2 regions of the Achromobacter sp. 10T422 genome follow, and region 2 is predicted to be linked to the other one. Evidence: riboswitches for the same ligand, from Rfam matches in the RefSeq annotation. Region 2 holds a riboswitch; the other holds the start of a gene.
What was found. Region 2 has a riboswitch for glycine ahead of gcvT (glycine cleavage system aminomethyltransferase GcvT). Riboswitches for the same ligand answer to the same signal wherever they lie in the genome.
Positions count from the first base shown of each region.

Region 1: another riboswitch for glycine. It lies ahead of AC1DB0_RS16230 (D-amino acid dehydrogenase); the one in region 2 lies ahead of gcvT (glycine cleavage system aminomethyltransferase GcvT).

Region 1 covers NZ_JBFTHD010000005.1:573,684-585,314, reverse strand. Annotated here, with positions in the region: gene AC1DB0_RS16265 (Zn-dependent hydrolase) at 1-471, opposite strand, end outside; gene AC1DB0_RS16260 (spinster family MFS transporter) at 562-1,917, opposite strand; gene AC1DB0_RS16255 (AraC-like ligand-binding domain-containing protein) at 2,012-2,995, shown strand; gene AC1DB0_RS16250 (hypothetical protein) at 3,014-3,265, shown strand; gene AC1DB0_RS16245 (NAD/NADP octopine/nopaline dehydrogenase family protein) at 3,268-4,365, shown strand; gene AC1DB0_RS16240 (3-hydroxybutyryl-CoA dehydrogenase) at 4,359-5,378, shown strand; gene ampC (class C beta-lactamase) at 5,438-6,583, opposite strand; glycine riboswitch at 6,705-6,795, shown strand; glycine riboswitch at 6,796-6,895, shown strand; gene AC1DB0_RS16230 (D-amino acid dehydrogenase) at 6,936-8,165, shown strand; gene AC1DB0_RS16225 (SMI1/KNR4 family protein) at 8,309-8,896, opposite strand; gene AC1DB0_RS16220 (M23 family metallopeptidase) at 8,936-9,511, opposite strand; gene AC1DB0_RS16215 (lactonase family protein) at 10,046-11,263, opposite strand; gene AC1DB0_RS16210 (FAD-binding oxidoreductase) at 11,295-11,631, opposite strand, start outside.
Region 2 covers NZ_JBFTHD010000009.1:115,213-126,843, forward strand. Annotated here, with positions in the region: gene AC1DB0_RS24215 (DUF945 family protein) at 1-1,444, shown strand, start outside; gene gcvP (aminomethyl-transferring glycine dehydrogenase) at 1,565-4,438, opposite strand; gene gcvH (glycine cleavage system protein GcvH) at 4,514-4,891, opposite strand; gene gcvT (glycine cleavage system aminomethyltransferase GcvT) at 4,992-6,092, opposite strand; glycine riboswitch at 6,183-6,306, opposite strand; glycine riboswitch at 6,341-6,440, opposite strand; gene AC1DB0_RS24235 (ZIP family metal transporter) at 6,500-7,393, opposite strand; gene AC1DB0_RS24240 (superoxide dismutase) at 7,425-8,039, opposite strand; gene AC1DB0_RS24245 (BaiN/RdsA family NAD(P)/FAD-dependent oxidoreductase) at 8,211-9,413, opposite strand; gene AC1DB0_RS24250 (arginine/lysine/ornithine decarboxylase) at 9,437-11,631, opposite strand, start outside.

The DNA.
Region 1 (11,631 bases), on a different contig from region 2:
CGTGAACGCACCGGCGTACACGCCCGAGCCCATCATCACCGGCACAAAGCGCGACCCCTCTTCGTTGGTCCACACGGCCAGCTCCAGCGGCGCTTCGGTCTGGATGTTCTCGTCGTTCAGCGTGCGCAACACTTCGAGGCCTGCCAGCACGCCGTAGTTGCCGTCAAACTTGCCGCCGGTGGGCTGGGTGTCGATGTGGCTGCCGGTCATGATGGCGGGCAAATCGTTGTTGCGGCCCGCACGGCGCGCGAAGATATTACCGATGGCATCCACGCGCACTTCACAGCCGGCCTCGCGCACCCAGCGCACGAACAGATCGCGGCCCTGGCGGTCAAGCTCGGTCAGCGCCAGCCGGCACACGCCGCCTTTTTCCGTGCCGCCGATCGCGGCCAGATCCATCAAGGACTGCCACAACCGTGCGCCATCCACGCGCAGGTCGGCCAGCGTTTCAGGTGCGGGGGCAAGGCTCATGGGGACTCCTGGTGACAAGTCGGCCGCGACACCTCGCGGCAATGGTTCGCCCGATTCTGCGCTGTGTACCAGCCCGATGCAAACGCCGGCCTACAAGGGATTCCCCTCACCCTCCTCGCGCGTCAGGCTCTGCCGATAGCTTCTGCAACCCGCCGCCAGCAGCACCACACACAGCACCGTCGCCCCGGCGATCAACAGCGAAAGCGACTGCCCCACCGCACCGGGATTCTTGAACAAACGGTCAGTCAACAAGGCCACCGCCGTCGTGCCCAGCCCCAGCCCGATCAGGTTCGATATCAGCAGGAACAGCGCCGACACCTGCGCGCGAATCTGATTCGGCGGCAGGATCTGCATCGCTGCGGTAGACGTGGGCATGGGAAACGACGCAAAGAACATCGCGGGCAGCAAGAGCGCCACCGACACGCCCACGCTGTCCACCTGTGTGAACGCCACCGCCGGCAACGCCATGCCCACGGCGCCGATCACGCCTGCGCGCAGCGGCGCATCGCGATAGCCGCGCTTGGCCAGCGCATCCATCAGCCAGCCGCCGCAGAACACGCCCGCGGTGTTGGCCACCAGCACCACCACGCCCAGCATGTACCCCACGTCCACGGGCGACATGCCGAACTTGCGCATGTAGAAGGCGGGCGTCCAGCCCAGCAGCGCAAACAGCACCATGGCGTAAAACGAAAAGCCCAGGTAGTGGCAAAAGAAGGTGCGGCGGTGGCGGCCCAGGAAACGGAAGGTGTCGCGGATGGTTGGTTTTTTTGCCTGGCCATCGGCGCTGCGGCGCAGGCCCAGCCGTTGCGGGTCACGCACCGTCAACAGAATCAGCAATGCCACCAGCAAGCCCGGCAGCCCCACGATGAAGAACGTCACCTGCCAGGGCCGCATCGCGCCTATCCACGGCACCACCACGCTGTCCACGCTCTTGAGCAGATTGATGACATAGCCGCCTATCAAAAACGCCATGCCGCCGCCGATGAACGAGCCGATCGAATAGATGCCCACGGCGCGGCCCAGCTTGTCGCGCGGAAACATGTCGCTAAGCATGGAATAGGTGGCGGGCGACAGCGCGGCCTCGCCCACGCCCACGCCAATGCGCGCCAGGAACATGTGCGCAAAGTTGCGCGACAGGCCACACGCGGCCGTCGCCAGGCTCCAGAACGCCACGCCTATCGCGATGATCTTCGGGCGCGAATAGCGGTCGGCCAGCAAGGCGATGGGGATGCCCATCACGGCGTAGAACAAGGAAAACGCCAAGCCGTGCAACAGGCTGAACTGCGTGTCTGACAGCTGAAGATCGTGCTTGATCGGTTCGATCATCAGCGCCAGGATCTGTCTGTCGACGAAGGAAAATATGTACGCTAGCATGCATATCACGACGACGTACCACTCGTAGGCGTAGCTTCGTTTCGTCACTTGCGGCAGCGTGGCGTCAGTCATTTTTTTCCCTGGTAGTTGTCCGTCTTTTGTAGGTCTTTGCGCAGCCAGGCTCTATACGCCGGACGCAACGACTGTTCCCACCGCGCAGGAAAGCATGTTCAACGACACCTATCCGCTGAACCGCCATTGCTTGCTGAACTCGGGCAACGCCGCCGAGGTCAAGGATCAGGTCAGCCAACACCTGTGGTCGCATCGCATGTGCGTCGCCCAGGGAAAACCCTTGCAGTCGCGTCTGTACGGCGTGTTCTTCGGCAACGCGGCGCTGTTCGATCTGCACTACGGCGCCGAAGTTGAAATTGACGCGGGCGACATCGCCAGCTACTACCTGATCCGCATCACGCTGCAAGGCTCGGGCCTTGTCACGCTGGGCAAGCGCAGCGCGTTGATGCAGGCGGGCAGCCTGACGATTTCGTCGCCATCCGAGCCCAGCGTGATCAGCATCGGCCGCGACTGCCGCAACCTGATCCTGCGTGTCGAACGCCAGGCGCTTGAGCACCAACTGCAACGCCTGCTTGACCGCCCCATCAAGCAGGCGCTGGTGTTTGATCTTGAAGTGGATGCCGACGCGCCGGGCCTGGCCGCCGTGCGCGAAACGCTGGACTATCTTTGCCGGCTGTACCAGCACCCCGCCATCGACGGCGTCACGCAGACGCTGGCAGCAGGGTTTTCCGATTACTTGCTGGCCTTGCTGCTGACCCAACTGCCTCATAACTATTCCGAGTCGCTGCGCGCCCAGCGCGGCCAGCCCCTGCCGCAGCATGTGCGGCGCGCGCGGGAATACATCGAGCACCATCTTGACGAGGCCATCTCGCTGGCGGATCTGGCCGCGCATTGCGGCGTATCGATCCGCACCTTGCAGAACGGATTCACCCAGTTCTTGAAGCAAAGCCCCAGCGACTATGTGCGCAACCAACGCCTGACGCTGGTGCATGCGGCGCTGGAAGCGGCGCGCGCGGGCGACAACGTCACCGACATTCTGCTGCGCCACGGCGTCACCAGCTTCGGGCATTTCGCAACCCATTACCGCAAGCGTTACGGCTGCCTGCCGTCGGATACCTTGCGCCAGCACAGGCCCTAGGCGTCAGCGCTGGCGGCCTTGGCTGCGCTGTCGGCCCTGGCTGCGCTGTCGGCCTTGGCTGCGCTGTCGGCCCTGGTTGCGCTGACCGGCCTGCGTGGCTCGGCTTGCGCGGCCCGGCCTGCGCGGCTCGGCCTGCGCGGCTCGGCCTGCGCGGCCCAGCCTGCGCGGCCCGACCATTCCCTTGCCGGATTGGAATGGCGCTTGCGCGTTTGGCGCAGCGCCGCGTGGCGCTCCGCCGCTAGGATCAAGGCTCCATCGAAGGAGCTTTGATCATGCGAATCAGCGTAATAGGCGGCGGCCACGGCTGCTACGCGGCGGCGGCCGAACTGGCGGAACGGGGGCACGAGGTGCGCTGGTGGCGCCGCGACACTGCCGCGTTCCAAGGCTTGCGAGACGCGGGCGCGCTGACCGTCACCGACTATCGCGGCACGCGCCAAGTACCGCTGGGCAAGGGGCCAGGCCAACTGGAACTAAGCGCCTCGCTGCCCGACGCAGTGGCCGACGCGCAAGTGCTTGTCGTCCCCCTGCCTTCAACCACGCACGACGCGCTGGCGCCGGCATTGGCGCCGCTGTTGCAAGACGGGCAAGTGGTGTTCCTGCCGCCCGGCACATTCGGCAGCTACGTCTTTGCGCGCGCCCAGAAAGACGCCGGCAACACCGCGCGCGTGGCCTATGCAGAAACCGGCACCCTGCCCTATCTGGCCCGCAAGCACGGGAACACGGTCGTGATCAGCGGCTACGCCACGCGGCTGCCCACGGGCGTGTTCCCCAGCCGCTTGTCGGACGAAGCGTTGGCGCGGTTGAAGCAGGCTTACCCCAGCATCGAACCCATTGAAGACGGCCTGTCCGGCGCGTTGATGAACGCTGGCCCCATCATCCACCCGCCACTCATCATGATGAACGCCGGGCCGTTGGAACACTTCGACAAATGGGACATCCACAACGAAGGCACGCAAGCGTCCATCCGCCGCGTGACTGACGCGCTGGACGCCGAACGCATCGCCATCCGTGTCGCGCTGGGCTACGCCGCGCCGCACTTCCCGCTGGCCGACCATTACGCCAGCGAGGGCGACGAATGGATGTACGGCCGCGGCGCGCACGGCAAGCTCACAGACAGCGGCGACTGGCGGGAAACCATCAACCTGCACACGCATCGCTACATGCTGGAAGACACGCGGCTGGGCCTGTCTTTCCTGGTGTCGATGGGACGTTGGGCAGGCGTGCCAACCCCGGTTGCACAGGGGCTGCTAAGCGTTGCCAGCGCCATCACCGGCCGCGACCTGTACGCCGAAGGCCGCACGCTGGAACGCCTGGGGTTGGACCGCCTGTCGCGCCGCGGCATGGCCGAGCTGCTGGCGCAAGGATGCTGAACATGGACGACAGAATCTGCGTGGTCGGCGCGGGCCGCATGGGCGAAGGCATTGCGTTGTCGTATGTGCACGCGGGGCGGGACGTGACGCTGATCGACATCAAGCCCCGCAGCGCGACCGAGCAAACCGAGCACGACGCACGCGTGCTGGCCAACCTGCAACGCGAACTGGCCACGATGACGCGGCTGGGCCTGCTGGATGCCGCCCAAGCTGACCTTGCCATGCGCCGCGTGCGCCTGTGCGGGCGCGATAGCGCGGCGGCTGACCTGTATGCGGCACGCATCGTCTTCGAAGCCGTGCCCGAACGGCTGGACGCCAAGCGCGATGCCTTCCTGTGGCTTGCGCAAGCCTGCGCGCCCCACACCGTCATCGCGTCCACCACATCCACCTTTCTGGTGACCGAACTGGCGGAACTCGTGGCAGGCCCGGAACGATTCCTGAACGCGCATTGGTTGAACCCCGCGCATCTGATCCCGCTGGTCGAAGTGAGCCGTGGCCCGAAGACCAGCAACGACGCGCTGCAACGCCTGCTGAACGTCTTGCGGCAAGCCGGCAAGGTGCCCGTGCAATGCGCCCCTGCCGCGGGCTACATCGTGCCGCGCATTCAGGCCTTGGCGATGAACGAAGCCGCCCGCATGGTCGATGAAGGCGTGGCCAGCGCCGAAGACATCGACACCGCCGTGCGGCTGGGTTTCGGCCTGCGCTTCTCGGTGCTGGGCCTGCTGGAATTCATCGATTGGGGCGGCGGCGACATCCTGTACTACGCCTCGCGCTATCTGTCCGCCGAAATCGGCCCGCGCTTCGCCGCGCCGGATGTCATCGCCCGCAACATGGAACAAGGGCGTAACGGGCTGCGCGATGGCCAGGGCTTTTACGACTACGCCGGGGTGGACGTGGATGCCTACAAGCTGGAACGCCTGGGCGAATTGTGCAAACGGCTGGAGCTGATGGGACTGCTGCCGCGCTTTGATGCGGCGAAGGCTGCCGCCGGTTCGAACCGGACCAGCGGTTAGCGGTTGGCGATTGGCGGATCGCAGTTCGCGGTTCGCGGGTCGCAGGTCGCAGACAGCGCTTAGCGGATCAATTCCTCCAGAATCTGATACGCCAGCCGCACACGCGCTTCGTTCGGATAGTTCTTGTTGGCCAGGATCACCACCCCGACCTTCCTGGCCGGCACGAACGCCACGTAACCGCCGAAACCGTTGGTCGACCCCGTCTTGTTGATCCACACATCATCGCGCGGCGCGGACGGCGGCGCGAGCGCGGTGACCGGGTGGCTCTGGCTGTTCAGCGTCCCCGCGTTGGCCGCCAGCAGCGCGTCCAGCGTGGCGGGATACGCCAATTGCTCCCACGCCAAGTCTTGCGTCATGTCGCCCACGCGGTAGTACCCGACATGCGTCTGGCGAATCGCGCGATGAATGGCATCATTGCCCGCGGCGTTCATGTTCGCATCCACAAAGCGGATCAAGTCACGCGCGCTCGTCTTCACGCCATACGCCTCGGCCGCCAGCACGCCCGGGTTCACGCGCACGGGCGCATCCTGCTTGTTGTAGCCCTGCGCATAATCGCCCATCTTCGCCGCCGGCACGTCGATGTAGGTGTGCGACAAGCCCAGCAACGGAAACAGCGTCTTTTCCATGGCCTGCGTGAACGGCTGATCCAGGCTTTTGGCCGCCACCACGCCCAACATGCCGATGCTGGGATTCGCATAAGTCCGGTAGGTGCCTGCGGCGTACTGCGGGGTCCAGGCTTTCAAGTAATCCATCAACTGCGCGTCATTGCACACCGCGTCCGGCACCTGCAACGGAAAGCCGCCACCCGTGTGCGTACCCAGATGAATCAGGTTCAGTTTGGCGAATGCCGAGCCCTGCAACGCGGGAACGAAACGCGCCGGGCTATCGCCCAGCGACAGCTTGCCCAGCGCTTCTGCGTAGGTGGCCAAGGTCGCCGTGTAGGTCTTGCTGATCGAACCCACTTCAAACAACGTGTCGGGGCTGACCTTCGCCTTTGTCTGACGCGACGCCACGCCGTACTGGTGAAATTCGTGGCGGCCGTCGCGGGTAATGGCAATCACCAGGCCCGGCACGTCGTGTTCCTGCATCAGCGCCTGCGCTGCGGCATCGATCTTTTGGTCGGTCGCAGAGGGCGCCGCCATCGCGGGCGGCACAGACGCCATCGATGAAAAAACGGCCAATGCCAACAACATCGTGCGTCGCATCGCGGGAAAGCTCATTCTTTTCGTCCTATTTTTATCAGACAGCTACGCGCGCCGCCGGCAACATAGTACTAACCCTGAATCAAATGCGACAGAAACTTGGCTATTCTCTACTCCGTCGTTTTAAAACCGCGTAGAAGAGACTGGCCCTTGCGGCCAGCGCCGACGGAGCAACCGCCCCGGAAACTCTCAGGCAACAGGACTGCGCGAGTCTAGACAATCTGGAGAGAGGCGCCGTGCGCGCCCACCGAAGGGGAACCCGCCGCCGTCAGCGCTGCGGGTGAAGCTCTCAGGTACAGAGACAGATGGGGTGCTGCGGCCTAGATGGGCCGCTGCCACACCGTCTGGAGCCATCATGCCCCGCATCGCCATCATTGGCGCCGGTATCACCGGCGTCACGTCCGCCTATGCCTTGTCCAAACTGGGTTACGACGTCACCGTCTACGACCGCCAGCGCTACCCCGCCATGGAAACGTCCTACGCCAACGGCGGGCAGCTATCGGCCAGCAACGCCGAAGTCTGGAACAGCACCGCCACCATCCTGAAAGGATTGCGCTGGATGTTGCGCAAGAACGCCCCGCTGCTGCTCAACCCCAAGTTCAGCTGGCACAAGTATTCGTGGCTGGCGCAGTTCATGGCGCAAATCCCGAACTACCGCGACAACACCATCGCCACCACCCGCCTGGCCATCGAAGCGCGCCAACACTTGTTCGACATGGCCGATGCAGAAGGCATTGATTTCGACCTGGAACGCCGGGGCATCCTGCACATCTATCACGACGCCGCTAGTTTCGACACCGCGCGCCGTTCGAATGCATTGCTGGAAGCGGGCGGGCTTGAACGCTACGCAGTGTCCAGCAGCGAAGCGCGAGACATCGAACCCACCCTGCAAACCGGTTGCTACGGCGGCTTCTACACGCCATCCGACGCCACCGGCGACATCCACAAATTCACGCGCGGCCTGGCCGCCGCCTGCGAACGCCGGGGCGTCACCTTCGTGCAAGACGCCGACATCGACAACATCAGCCGCGACAGCCGGCCGTACGTGCTCGACATCCTGCGCAACGGCGGCACACAACGCGAGCAACACGAAGCCCACGCCATCGTCGTCTGCGCGGGCGCCGCCAGCCGCAAATTCGCCCAGCAACTGGGTGATTCGCTGAACATCTATCCGGTCAAGGGCTATTCCATCAGCGTCCACCTGGACGACGCAGAAAGCCAGGCCGCCGCGCCGCGCGTCAGCCTGCTGGACGAAGCCGCAAAAATCGTCACCAGCCGCCTGGGCGACCGCTTCCGCGTGGCCGGCACGGCGGAATTCAACGGCTTCAACATGGACATCCGCGCCGAACGCGTCCAACCCCTGATCGACTGGACCCGCAAGCACTTCCCCAACGTGAAGACGTCCCGCGTGGTGCCCTGGTGCGGCCTGCGCCCCATGACCCCCAACATGATGCCGCGCGTCGGCCCCGGCAAACGGCCCGGCGTGTTCTACAACACCGGACACGGGCATTTGGGGTGGACGCTGTCGGCAGCAACGGCGCAGATGCTGGCGGCGAGCGTGGGGCGTGCGCTGCCGGTGGGGTGAGGAAGGGGGGATTGCGGTAAGCCGAGAAGCGCAGAGGACAAGATCGTTGCGCTTCGCACGATGGGCCCGCGGAAGGCATTTCACCTTCTGCGGGTTTCAACGCGTTAGCCGCGCCGGGTCAATTCGTGCACGGGCAAAAAGCCTTACCCCTGCAAGGTCTCGAAAAACGATTCAGCCTCATCACCATTCCCAAGCACCTTGGCAGCTTCACGAATCGCCGCCTCCCGATACTTCGGCTTAAGTTCCCAATCATCGTCCCGCAAGTCTTCATCGGCGTCATGAAACACGACGCCAATCGCAGCCGCTGCCGCCGCGAACGTCAGCAGGTCAGGCGCAAATTCATCGGCGGTCCAAGACCCCGCGCCATGGCGCGCGAACAGTATCTGTCCGGTTTGAGTCTCCAGAATGAACGGGTCGGCGTTCATATCTGCGATCACCAGCCATTCATCCCGCCAATCGGCTACGCGCTGGCCGTTTGACGCATCCCATCGATAACCGGCTTGCAGCGTCCACAGGCGATGCAGCGGCGGAAAACTGATTGCGGTCTCTGACAGCGTGATGCCCACCGGGCCGACGTTCTCGTGATAGGTCTCGCCCCAGGGGCCGATCTGCTCGTAGAAGTCAGCCAATGATTCAGGCAACGGAATATCGCCGGTCCATGCGCTGCGGGGTTGCGGGCGCAGTTCGCCGAACAGGGAAAATTGTTCTCGGATCTTGGGAATGGAAATCATGGCGGCAATGGGCAAATGCGGGAAGACGAATGCCGGGGATTATCGCCGCTCGGTAACGGTGCGAGAAACCGAAGGGGCCGCCATCAGTAAGTCATAGGGGTTGATTGCCCCGCCGTCATAAATTCCATAGTGCAAATGCGGCGGTGTGCCCTTGGCGTTGCCGGTATTGCCCACATACCCCAGCACATCGCCTGGCGCGACCAATTGTCCGCGCTGGATATCTGCATAGCCGTCCAGGTGCGCGTAGTAATGCCGCTGGCGGCCGGGCCCCAGCACCCACACCACTTGCCCGCCCAGATTGTTGGTGCCGACCTGCATGACGACGCCTTCCGTCGTGGACAGCACGGGCGTCCCGCGCGCCGCAAAGATGTCGATGCCTTCATGCCGCCGCCCGCCCGCACGCGCCGCGCCCCAGGTATCGGCCAGCCGCGCAGGCGTGACGCCCTGCACAGGAACCGGCAAAGCGGAAGGCGCTTCCTGCCATGCCAGCCGCGCCATATGCCACGGCGCGCGCGCGGCATCCGGCAGCCGCGGCCATGCCCAAACTGCCAGCGCGGCGCCTAAAGCCAGGACGACGACACGCCGAAGAAAACGCCATAGGGGGTGTGCATTCATGAAGGGTTCGACGCTTGCCGGACGGCGGGGTTCCCCGCCCAAGCGCAATGCGAAGTCGCTATGCGCCTGAGCCTAACTTCTGGTTTCCTACTTTTTCAGATAGCTCTTGTTGCCGGAGTCCGTCATGCAATAGCGGCCTCCACGCGGACCTGTGCAATAGGTTCCGCTCCGGCAACTGCAACCTGACGATGACGCACCGGGCGCAGCCGGTGGTGCCGGCATCAGACGTTGCATGCCCGATCCCCGCTCGGCTGAGCACGAACGCTTGGATGCGCTGACAGAACCGTCATTGCAAACGAAAGTCTCGCCCTGACAATGCGACACGCCGCCCTTGCGTCCACTGCAAGGCTGATTGGCCGCCAGGGCCGGCGCGCAAAGCACTAACGCAAGTCCCAAAGCGATCCCGTGCAAGGATCTCCGAATCCAGCAAGCAGGCACGTCTGTCTCCCGTCAGAACGAGTGGCTTCAACGTGGCGCCATGCTGCATGGCTTGTCACAGCGCCGGGCGGCGTATCGTAACGCAGCCCGTGCGCCTTACACGAACACCAGACAAACCGGCGTCGCCACCTGGGCGACCACGTCCGGGTCTCCCAGGCGCCCGCTCGCACCATCTACGCGCAGGCGCAGAATCGAGTCGCCCTTTTGGTTTAGCGCATACACGCTGCCGCCGTCTGGCGACATGCTTAGCGCGCGCGGGAAGCGCAGCCCTTCGGTCCAGGTTTGCACACGGGTCAGCGCGCCGTCTGCGCCGACGGCGAAGACGGCGATGCTGTCTGCCTGGGGGTGGTCGTTCTGCACGCGGCGCGTGGACGCATAGAGGTAGCGGCCGGACGGATGGATCAGCAGAGACGCCGCATTGGCCACGCCGGTGAAGCCTGCGGGCGTGGCCGGCACGATGTGGCGCGGTTCCAGGACGCGGCCTGCACGGGCGTCGTATCCCAAGCACGCGATCGTGGCGTCCAGCTCGTTGACGACATACAGCAGCTTGCCGCCAGGATGCAGCGCGAGGTGCCGGGGGCCGCTGCCGGCCGGCAATGCCGTGCGGCCGGCCAGCGCCATGCGGCCCTCTTCCAGGGTGAACAGATTGATGCGGTCACTGCCCAGGTCGGTGGCCAGCACGCGTTGGCCGGTGGGGTCGAACAACACCATGTGCGGATGCGCGGATTCCTGTTCCGGGCGCGGGCCGGAACCGGTTTCCTTGACGATGCCTGAGACGGAATCCAGCGACCCGTCGAGATGGATTGGCAACACGTTATAGGTGCCACCCAGGTACTGCGCGGTGACCAGATGGCGGCCGTCGGGCGATACGGCCAAGTGTGCGGGCGCGGTGCTGGCCAACGACAGCGGCTGCCGGTTCAGCAGGTGCAACGTGCCATCGTTCTCATTGATGGCATAGGCTTCCGCGGTGCCTCGGGGCAGGCCTTCCCAGTGATCGATTTCATTGATGGCGTACAGAAATCGTTGTGACGGATGGACCGCAAGGAACGACGGATTGACGCTTTGCACGACCTGAACCAGGCGCCATTCGTCCGCGCGCAATGCAAAGACGTGGATACCTGCGGAAGGCGGCCCGCCGGCGGTGCCGCCCGGCGCGTCATGCGTGTAGGTGCCCACGTAGGCAAAGCGGGCAGGGTCCGCGGCAGATGCCGTGGCGCCCATCGCCGACAGCCACGGCCCCACCGCGCCTGCGGCCGATAAGCCGCCGGCGAACTGAATGAAGGATCTGCGCGGCGCACTCGAAAGGGAGTTCATGACAGGTTCCGGCAAGGCAAGCCGCGCGCCATCATGGGCGCACCGACATCGCGTGGTGGAAGATATTGTTGGGATCGTAGCGGCGCTTGACCTGTTGCAGGAAGGGGTACAACCCGCCGTCGCCGTAATACAGCTGCGGCCAGAACGGATAGGCCAGCATGTCGCGGTCGGGGTAGTTGATGTAGCACCCCTGATAGCGGCTGCCCGGATACGGCGTGCCTGCGTAGGCCGCGTCCAGCCCCGGGCCGGTATAAACGTCGCGATAGAAATCCGCCATCCAGCGCAAGTGCATGGCGTCGTGATCGGCGTTGTTCCAATAGGTTTGATACTGAAGCTTCATGACGGAGCCGCGCTGATGAACGGCCGTG
Region 2 (11,631 bases):
CAGCGGCATGGTGATCACGGGCACGTTTGACCGCTCGCTGGAAGCCGTCACCGCGCACGGCGTGATGGACAAGCTGGCCATCGACGGCACGAAGAGCAACGACCCGGTCGTCATGGCCATCACCGGCATGACGATGGACGTCAACAGCCGCATGGGCAAGTTCGGCGTGTCGATGGGCGATTCCGACATCAAGATCAAGCGCATCGACGTCACGAAGAAGTCGGATGACATGAAGGTGTCGCTGGATAACTTCGGCTACGGCGTGAAGCTGTCCGAAGACGACAAGTCGATCAACGTGCAAGCCGCCTACCAAACGGGCGACATCACGGTAAACGACGTGCCGCTGGGTAACGGCCAGGCCGTGATCAAGCTGGCCAAGCTGGACGGCCAGGCCGTCAAGACCCTGTCCGACACGTACAACCAGCTGATGCGCCAGTACATGGCGCACACCGAAGACGAAGGTCTGAAGGACGAGCAGGTTGAAGCGATGCTGGACAGCGCCGGCAAGCTGCTGGCGGGCAACCCGTCGTTCAGCATCGACCCCTTGAGCTGGAAGACCGCCAAGGGCGAAAGCAAGCTGAACTTCACGCTGGACCTGGCCAACCCGCCTGACGTCAAGAACCTGACGCCGCAGGAAATTGCGGTCAAGGCCATCAAGCGCATCGACGCCACGCTGATCATTTCCAAGCCGATGGTGCAGGACCTGGTCACGCAGTACGCCATCAAGAAGGAAGGCATTGCCGCCGATCAGGCCGCCAAGGACGCCGACGAAACCGTGCGCCAGATGTCGGGCATGGCCGAAATGTTCAACGTGGGCAAGAACGACGGCGACAACATCGTCGGCAAGTTCACGTTCGCGGACGGCATGGGCAACCTGAACGGCAAGGAAATTCCGGCGGACGAGTTGTTCAGCGGCCTGCTGGGCGCAGCCGGCATGGGCTCGATGGACCACGACGACGAAGACGAATCCATGCCCGGCATGGGCCAGGACGAGCCGGCCGACGGCGCCACGCCTGCCCTGCCCGGCGTGATGCAGGACTTCAACCTGGACACCGTCAGCAGCCTGCTGGACGACATGGGCTACACGGTCAACAAGACCGACGGTGACCAAGGCCCCGTGCTGGTGCTGGACGCTGGCACCACCGGCGCCAGCGATCTGCGCCTGGAATTCCTGTGCAACGACTTCACCGAGAAGTGCCTGGACCTGGTGATGACCGCCACGTACAAGACCAAGAAGCCGGTGACGCTGAAGGCCATCAACAGCTGGAATCAGGAATACCGCTGGACGCGCGCCTACCTGGACGACAAGAACCAGGCCGTGCTGCAGATGGACATGAACGCAGAAGGCGGGATCGGCAAGGACAACCTGCAAATCCTGTTGAACACCTTCATCAGCATCGCTGAAGACTTCAACGACGTCGCCAAGGGCGCATCGGCCAAGTAAGCCTGCCGCGCCAGGGCCACCACCTGGCGCATCGCTCGGCCCCAAAGAAAAACCCCCATCAATTGCTGATGGGGGTTTTTTATTGCCTGAAAGCTAAAGCTAAAGCTGAAGCGCGTGCGCTTATGCGTAGGCTTCGATCGGCAGGCAGGCGCAGACCAGGTTGCGGTCGCCGTAGGCGTTGTCCACACGGCCCACCGGCGGCCAGTACTTGGCCTCGCGCAGCGACGCCACCGGGTAGGCGGCCTGCTGGCGCGGGTAGTCGTGCAGCCATTCTTCGGCCAGCAGCATCTGGGCGGTGTGCGGCGCGTTCTTCAGGACGTTGTCTTCGCGATCGCGTTCGCCACGTTCGACCTGGGCGATTTCCTCGCGGATCGAAATCATCGCGTCGATGAAGCGGTCCAGTTCGGCGACGCCTTCGGATTCCGTCGGCTCGACCATCAAGGTGCCCGCCACCGGGAAGCTCATCGTCGGCGCGTGGAAACCGTAGTCCATCAGGCGCTTGGCGATGTCTTCGGCGCTGATGCCGCTGGTTTCCTTCAACGGACGCACGTCCAGGATGCACTCGTGCGCCACACGGCCGTTACGGCCCGCGTACAGCACCGGGTAGTGGTCACGCAGGCGGGTCGCGATGTAGTTGGCGTTCAGGATGGCGACTTCGGTGGCGCGGCGCAGGCCGTCGGCGCCCATCAGCGCGATGTACACGTACGGAATCGGCAGGATGCCGGCCGAACCGAACGGCGCGGCCGAGACCGGGCCAACCTTCGCGTCGCCGGGCAGCTTGCCCTGCTCGTTCACCACGCCCGGCAGGTACGGCGCCAGGTGGGCGCGCACTGCCACGGGACCCACGCCGGGGCCGCCGCCGCCGTGCGGGATGCAGAAGGTCTTGTGCAGGTTCAGGTGCGACACGTCCGAGCCGAACTTGCCGGGCTGGGCCACGCCGACCATCGCGTTCATGTTGGCGCCGTCCAGGTAGACCTGGCCGCCCGCCTGGTGAACCAGATCGCAGATCTCGGTGACGGCTTCTTCGAACACGCCGTGCGTGGACGGGTACGTGATCATCAGCGCGGCCAGCTTGTCGCCAACCTGTTCGATCTTGGCGCGCAGGTCAGCCAGATCCACGTTGCCGTTGGAATCCGACGCCACCACCACGACGTCCATGCCGGCCAGTTGCGCCGACGCGGGGTTGGTGCCGTGCGCCGACGACGGGATCAGGCAGACGTTGCGCTGATGCTGGCCGTTGGCTTGGTGATAGCCGCGAATCGCCAGCAGGCCGGCGTATTCGCCTTGCGCGCCCGAGTTGGGTTGCAGGCTGATGTTGTCGTAGCCGGTGATTTCGCACAGCGCGGCGGACAGGCGGTCGATCAGCTCGTTGTAGCCCTGGCTTTGCGACGCGGGCGCAAACGGGTGGATCAACGCGAACTCGGGCCACGTGATCGGGATCATCTCGGCCGTGGCGTTCAGCTTCATCGTGCACGAACCCAGCGGGATCATCGTGCGGTCCAGCGCCAGGTCCTTGTCGGCCAGCTTGCGCAGGTAGCGCAGCATGTCGGTTTCGGATTGCACGCTGGAGAACACCGGGTGCTTCAGGATGGCGCTTTCGCGGGCAACCGATGCGGGGATACCGCTGGCGGCGGCGGCGTCCAGGGCGTCGATGTCGAGTTCGACATCATCACGCTCCAGGCCGGCGGCGAACACGTTGACCAGCGCTTGCAGGTCGGCGACGGTCACGGTTTCGTCCAGCGACACGGCCAGGCGCGCGCCGTCAACACGGCGCAGGTTGATGTGTTCGCACTCGGCGGCCGTCAGGATGGCCGGGGTGGCGGGGCCGGTTTCCAGCAGCAGCGTGTCGAAGAACGTGTTGTTCACAACCTTCACGCCCAGCTTCACCAGTTCGGCGCGCAGGATGGCGGTGCTGCGCTGCACGCGCTCGGCAATGCGGCGGATGCCGGCCGGGCCGTGCCACACGGCGTACATGCCCGCCATCACGGCCAGCAGCACTTGCGCCGTGCAGATGTTGGACGTGGCCTTCTCGCGGCGGATGTGCTGTTCGCGCGTTTGCAGCGCCAGACGCATCGCCGGGTTGCCTTGCGCGTCTTTCGACACGCCGACCAGACGGCCGGCCATGTTGCGCTTGAAGGCGTCCTTGCAGGCCATGAAGCCCGCGTGCGGGCCGCCAAAACCGAACGGCACGCCAAAGCGCTGGGCCGAACCGATGGCGATGTCGGCGCCCCACTCGCCCGGGGCGGCCAACAGGGCCAGCGCCAGCAGGTCGGTGGCGCACGCGACGACCGCGCCTTGCGCGTGGGCGGCTTCCGCCAGCTTGCGGTAGTCGGACACGGAACCGGTGCTGTGCGGGTATTGCAGCAGCACGCCAAAGCACTCGGGCAGGCCTTCGGCTTCGTCGCCGACGGTGATCTCGATGTCCAGGCCTTCGGCGCGCGTACGCACGACTTCGATGGTCTGCGGATGCACATGGCGCGAGATGAAGAACACCGGGCTTTGCGACTTGGCGCCACGGCGGGCCAGCGTCATGGCTTCGGCGGCGGCGGTGCTTTCGTCCAGCAGCGAGGCGTTGGAGATGTCCAGCCCGGTCAGGTCGGCGACCATGGTCTGGTAGTTCAGCAGGGCTTCAAGACGGCCCTGCGAGATTTCCGGCTGATACGGCGTGTAGGCCGTGTACCAGGCGGGATTCTCAAGAATGTTGCGCAGCACGACGTTGGGCGTCTGCGTGCCGTAGTAACCCTGGCCGATGTAATTGCGGAAGACCTTGTTGCGGCCCGCGATCTGCTTCAGCTCGGCCAGCACGTCGGTTTCGCTGCGCGAGGGCGGCAGCGCCAGCGGGGCCTGGCTGCGGATCTTCGGGGGCACGACTTCTTCGATCAGGGCGTCCAGGCTGGAGCTGCCAATGACCTTGAGCATGGCGGCCTGGTCGGCGTCAGAAGGGCCGATGTGGCGGGGAATGAAGTCGGTATGGGTGTCTAGGGCGCGCGACATGGGGGAATCTCGGGGTGGTGATGCAGGTTGCGAGGCTGGCGCGCCATACGGGCGGCGGGCCAGCCTCGAAACGGCTTAGCCGTTGGCGACAGCTTCGTAGCCGGCAGCGTCCAGCAGCTTGTCGGCATCCGCGGCGTTGACCGGCTTGATCTTGAAGATCCAGGCGGTGAAGGCCGATTCGTTGATCAGGTTGGGGTTGTTTTCCAGCTCTTCGTTGAAGGCGACGATTTCGCCAGCGACGGGTGCGTAGATGTCGGATGCGGCCTTGACCGATTCAACGACGCCGGCGGTTTCGCCCGCGTTCAACTTGGCGCCAACCTTCACGTCGCCAACGAAGACCAGATCGCCCAATTGATCCTGGGCGGTGTCGGTGATGCCGACGACGAACACGTCGCCTTCAGCTTTGACCCATTCGTGGGACGAGGTGTACTTGCGATCGGTGGGCAGACTCATGGGAACTCCTGAGGGAATGCGGGTAGATGAATGGTGTTGCGCGCCTCGCGCGGGCGGCGCGTGCCCGGACCGGGCAGGCGGCTCGCGCGAAGCTTCGAGTTTACGAGTGTTCGACGGCTTTGCCGTTACGGACGAAAGGCAGCTTGCAGACCAGGGCGGGCACCCATTTGCCGCGGATGTCGACCTCGACGGTATCGCCCGGACGCACGCCTTGCGGCAGGCGGGCAAAGCCGATCGACACGCCCAGCGTGGGCGACATGGTGCCGCTGGTGAGTTCGCCCGTGCCGGCCGGCGTGCGCACGGCCATGTGGGCGCGCATCACGCCGCGCTCTTGCAGCTTCAGGCCGATGAAGGTGGCGGGGGTGGCGAATTGTTCAAGGGCGTCGCGGCCGATGAAACGGCGCTCGGCGTTCTTCAGCGACACGGTCCAGGTCAGGCCGGCTTGATCGGGCTGGGTCAGCTCGTCCATGTCTTGGCCGTACAGGTTCATGCCGGCTTCCAGGCGCAGCGTATCGCGCGCGCCCAGGCCCGCCGGTCGCACGCCTTGCGCAACCAGGTCGCGCCACAGCTGCACGACTTCGGTCGCGGGCAAAACGATTTCAAAGCCGTCTTCGCCGGTGTAGCCGGTGCGGGCCACGAGCGTGTCGCCGTCAACGCGGGCTGCGACAAACGGGGTCAGCGCTTCGGTGGCGGCTTGCCATGCCGGGCGCGCGGCCCAGACCTTGGCGCGAGCGTTGGGGCCTTGCACGGCCACCATGGCCAGATCGCGGCGCGCGGCGATGGTGACGTCGAACTGGCCAGCCTGCTTCACGCGCTGCATCCAGGCGATGTCTTTGTCGGCCGTGCCGGCGTTGACCACCACGCGCCATTCGTCGGCGGCGAAGAAATAGATGATCAGGTCGTCGATGACGCCGCCTTGCGGGTTCAGCATGCAGCTGTACAAGGCCTTGCCAGGCACAGTCAGCTTGGACACGTCATTGGCGACCAGGCGTTGCAGGAAGGCGAAGGCGTCGGGGCCGGTGACGTCAACGTTCAGCATGTGCGACACATCGAACATGCCGGCGTCCTGGCGCACCGCGTGGTGCTCCTCGAGCTGCGAGCCGTAGGCCAAGGGCATATCCCAGCCGCCGAAATCGACCATTCGGGCGCCGGAGGCGATATGTTCTTCGGCCAGCGGGGTGCGTTTGAGGGTTGCGGACATGCGCGGAAACTCCGGGACGGCAATCTTTGCCAGGGTTACGGAATGCCGGTCGTGACAAGCGGACTGCGCCCGCACGGCTACGGCTGAATCTTCCGCCCCTCTGTCCTTTTGCCTGAGAGTTGCCCCGCGTGGCGGGTTTGCACCTTCGGCGCCTGGGCTGCGCGATATGTCCCTTGTTCGAGGGTCGGCGCCAGGTCTCTCCAGAGTACTGTTTTGCCGCATCCACACGGTGAAAAACCGGGACGGGGCAAGCATGTGCGGTATCGGTTACCTGAGCGATTCTGGGCGAATTGCGCCTTCGGCGGCGGCTGATTCGTGGAAACAGCCGCTCTCTCCCGCAAACATGCATGACAGCGGCGAAAGCATACAACGAAAGCCTTGCGCCGAAAACCGAAAAATCAAGCGCGCTACCCCAGCGCGGTATCCAGCAGCATCATCAAAACAAAGCCCAACATCAGCCCGCAGGTGGCGTAGACCTCGTGCCCCTTGCGATGGGATTCGGGAATGATTTCATGGCTGATGACAAACAACATGGCCCCCGCGGCAAAGCCCAGGCCCCATGGCAGCATGGTCGCCGAAAACCCCACGATGGCCGCCCCCAGCACGGCGCCCAGCGGTTCAACCAGCCCCGACAACATGCCCAGCGCCACGGCGAACGCGCGTTTGTAGCCGGCCGCCAGCAGCGCCACCGCCACCACCAGCCCTTCGGGAATGTCCTGAATGGCGATACCCGTGGCCAATGCGGTGCCGCGCACGGGGTCGCTACCCGCATACCCCACGCCAATCGCCAGGCCTTCGGGCAGGTTATGCAACGTGATCGCAAACACGAACAGCCAGGTGCGGCGCAGCCGGTGCGCCTCGATGCCTTCCCGGCCCTTGATGAAGTGTTCGTGCGGCAGGGTGCGGTCCATGATCAGCAGCACGCCCGCGCCCAGCAAGATGGCGGCGCCCACCGTCAGCCCCGCGCCCCACGGCCCCATGCCTTGCGTTTCGGCGGCGGCAATACCGGGGGCCACCAGCGAAAACGCGCTGGCCGCCAGCATCACGCCCGCGCCGAAGCCGAACATGCTGTCCTGGACTTTCTGCGGAATGGTGCGGGCGAAGAGAATGGGCAAGGTGCCCAGCGCGGTCGCGCCAGCGGCGACCAGCCCCCCTAACAGCGCGTCAGCCACGTGCGGCGCATGCTCGTCCAGATACACCCAGAGCTGATGCAGCGCCAGGCAGGACACCATGACGGCAAGCGTCCACACGCTGATGCTCGTGGCCGCAGGCCGCACGCGATGACGGCTGAAAGTGTTCATAGGGCCGCTACCCTCCTTCAGAGAGATAGGCTTAGCCCTTCGCGGCCGCGTAGCGGCGAGCCACTTCGGGCCAGTTCACGACATTGTAGAAAGCGCCGATGTATTCAGGACGGCGGTTCTGGTATTTCAGATAGTAGGCGTGTTCCCAGACATCCAGGCCCAAAATCGGCGTATTGCCGTGCATCAGCGGGCTGTCCTGGTTGGCGCTGCTTTCCACCACCAGCTTGCCGGCGGGCGTTACCGAGAGCCAGGCCCAGCCGCTGCCAAAGCGGGTCAGCGCCGCCTTGGTGAAGGCGTCGCGAAAGGCAGCCAGGCCGCCCAGTTCCGATTCAATCGCCGCGGCCAGCGCGCCGTCGGGCTCGCCGCCGCCTTCGGGCGACATCACCGACCAGAACAGGCTGTGGTTGGCATGGCCGCCGCCGTGGTTGCGGACCGCGCCGCGTATGGCTTCGGGCAATTGGTCCAGGCGGGCCACCAGGGCTTCGACGGGTTCGTCAGTGCTGAGGCCGGCGCCATCCAGCGCGGCGTTCAGGCTGGTCACATAGGTTTGATGATGCTTGCTGTAGTGGATCTCCATCGTCATCGCGTCAATGTGAGGCTCCAGGGCGTCATAAGCGTACGGCAGGGTCGGAAGGGTATAGGCCATGCATGTCTCCGTGGGACTCGCCCTCCCGATGGAGAGGCAATAGTCGATATCGAAAACATAAATGATATGTATTTTTATTTGATATCACAATGGGATTGTTTCAATTCGAGCCAACGGAATGCGCGATGCGCCCGGGCGCCGGGTCCATCCCGCCCGCCCCTCGCCCCCTGCTTACACCGCTTTCCCGCAGGCCACGCCCGAGGCCCAGGCCCACTGGAAGTTGTAGCCGCCCAGCCAGCCGGTCACGTCGACCGCTTCGCCGATGAAATACAGGCCGGGGGTGGTCTTGGCCTGCATGGATTTCTGGTCCAGCCCGCGCGTATCCACACCGCCGCGCATCACTTCGGCCTTCTTGTAGCCAGCGGTGCCGCTGGGCACGAGCGACCATTGATGGATGTCTTGCGCCAGTGCGCGCAGCGTTTTGTCGGGCGCATCCGCCAGACGTAATGCCGCCAGGCCGGGCTTGCCGCCCTGCTCTGCCAGATGCAGCCAGCGGTCGGCCAGCCGTTTGGGCCACAGGCCCGCCAGCACGGTATGCACCTGCTGGCGGTTACCGGATTTTGACGCCAGCAGCTCTTCGGCCAGATCGCGGCCGGGCGCCAGGTCGATCACGATGGGTTCGCCGGGCTTCCAGTAGCTGGAAATCTGCAAGATCGCCGGGCCTGACAAGCCCCGATGCGTGAACAGCAGGTCTTCCAGGAATTCTCCGCGCGTCTTGCCCTGCCCCGTGTGCAGGCCCACTTCCAGCGCCACGCCCGATAGTTCGGACATGGGCTGCCATTGCACGGGGTCAAACGTCAGGGGCACCAGCGCCGGCCGGGGTTCGACCACCTTCAGGCCGAACTGGCGCGCAATCTTCAGGCCGAAGTCGGTGGCGCCCAACTGCGGAATCGCCATGCCGCCGGTAGCCACCACCAGCTTGGCCGCGCGGATCACGCCCTGGCCGGTGCGCAGTTCAAAGCCCTGCTCGCCGTGGCCGATCTCGGCCACTGAGCAGCCCATGCGCCATTGCACATTGCCCGCGTCGCACTCGGCGCGCAGCATGTCGATGATGGATTCGCTGGAATCGTTGCAGAACAGCTGGCCGCGATGCTTCTCGTGCCAGGCGATATGGTGGCGCTTCATCAGCGCCAGAAAGTCCTGCGGCGTGTAGGCCGACAGGGCCGAGCGGCAGAAATGCGGATTGTCGGACAGGAAGTTGGCGGGTCCGGCCCCGATGTTGGTGAAGTTGCAGCGGCCACCACCGGAAATGCGGATCTTCTCCGCCAGGCGCTCGGCGTGGTCGACCAGCACCACGCGCAAGCCGCGCTGACCGGCGACCGCTGCACACATCATGCCAGCGGCGCCGGCGCCGAGTACGGCTACATCAAACATCGAAACTCCAGACCCGCCGGGCCTTATTCTTCAATCAGGCAATCAACGTAGTAGCGCTTCTCGCCATCGGGACCCGGTTCGTCGGCCAGGCCGTGAATGTAGGTTTCGAAGCCCGGGAAGCGCTCGTTGAATTCGCGCGCGAATTGCAGGTACTGCACGATGGTGCGGTTAAAGCGTTCGCCCGGAATCAGCAGCGGAATGCCCGGGGGATACGGCGTCAACAGCACGCCCGTCACGCGGCCTTCCAGCTTGTCGATGTCCACGCGTTCGACTTCGCGGTGCGCCATGCGGGCAAAGGCGTCCGACGGCTTCAGCGCCGGCACCATGTCGCTCAGGTACATCTCGGTGGTCAGGCGGGCGACGTCGCGCGCACGGTAGGCTTCGTGGATTTCCTGGCACAGATCGCGCAGGCCCATGCGCTCGTAGCGGCGATGCACGCGGCAGAAGTCCGGCAGGATGCGCCACAGCGGCTGGTTGCGGTCGTAGTCGTCCTTGAACTGCTGCAAGGCGGTCAACAGCGTGTTCCAGCGGCCCTTGGTGATGCCGATGGTGAACAGGATGAAGAACGAATACAGGCCGGTCTTTTCCACCACCACGCCGTGCTCGGTCAGGTACTTGGACACCAGCGCAGCCGGAATGCCGGTTTCGCCGAAGCTGCCCGACATGTCCAGCCCCGGGGTGATGACCGTGGCCTTGATCGGGTCCAGCATGTTGAAGCCTTCGGCCATTTCGCCGAAGCCGTGCCAGTGGTCGTTGGCTTCCAGAATCCACTCGTCGCGGTTGCCGATGCCTTCGGACACCAGACGGTTCGGGCCCCAGACCTTGAACCACCAGTCGTTCTTGCCGAATTCCGATTCCACCTTGCGCATGGCGCGGCGGAAGTCCAGCGCTTCGCGGATGCTTTCCTCGACCAGCGCGGTGCCTCCGGGCGGCTCCATCATGGCGGCGGCCACGTCGCACGACGCGATGATCGCGTACTGCGGCGAGGTCGACGTGTGCATCAGGTACGCCTCGTTGAAAACGTTGCGGTCCAGTTTGCGGGTCTCGGATTCCTGCACGATGATCTGCGAGGCCTGCGAAATACCGGCCAGCAGCTTGTGCGTGGAGTGCGTGGCAAACACCATCGCGTCCTGGCTGCGCGGGCGGTCCTGGCCAATCGCGTGCATGTCCGTGTAGAACTCGTGGAACGACGCGTGCGGCAGCCACGCTTCGTCAAAGTGCAGCGTGTCGATGTAGCTGCCGAGCTGTTCCTTGATCATTTCCACGTTGTAGATGACGCCGTCATACGTGCTTTGCGTCAGCGTCAGGATGCGCGGATTCTTGTTCACCGCTTCGCGTGCGAAGGGGTTGGCTTCGATCTTCTTGCGGATGTTGTCCGGGTGGAATTCTTCCAGCGGGATCGGGCCGATGATGCCCAGGTGGTTACGCGTGGGGCGCAGGAACACCGGGATCGCGCCCGTCATCGTAATGGCGTGCAGGATCGACTTGTGGCAGTTGCGGTCCACCACCACGACGTCGCCAGCCGCAACGTTGGCGTGCCACACCACCTTGTTCGACGTCGACGTGCCGTTGGTCACGAAGAAGCAGTGATCGGCATGGAAGATGCGCGCGGCGTTCAGTTCGGACTCGGCGATGGGGCCGGTGTGGTCCAGCAACTGGCCCAGTTCGTCCACGGCGTTGCAGACGTCGGCGCGCAGCATGTTCTCGCCGAAGAATTGGTGGAACATGCGGCCCACCGGGCTCTTCAGGAACGCCACGCCGCCCGAGTGCCCGGGGCAGTGCCAGGAATACGAACCGTCTTGCGCGTACTTGACCAGCTCGCGGAAGAACGGCGGCGGCAGCGAATCCACGTAGCTGCGGGCTTCGCGGATGATGTGGCGCGCCACGAATTCGGGGGTGTCCTCGAACATGTGGATGAAGCCGTGCAGTTCGCGCAGGATGTCGTTCGGAATGTGTTCCGACGTGCGCGTCTCACCGTACAGATAGATGGGGATATCGGCGTTGCGAAAGCGCAGCTCGCCGATGAACATGCGCAGGTTCTTGATTGCGCTGGCCACGTCCTCGGGCGAATCCACGTCGAACTCTTCATCGTCGATCGACAGGATGAAGGCGCTGGCGCGGCTTTGCTGTTGCGCGAACGAACTCAGGTCGCCATAGCTGGTCACCCCGATCACCTCGACGCCCTCGGCCTCGATTGCAGCTGACAAGGCACGAATAC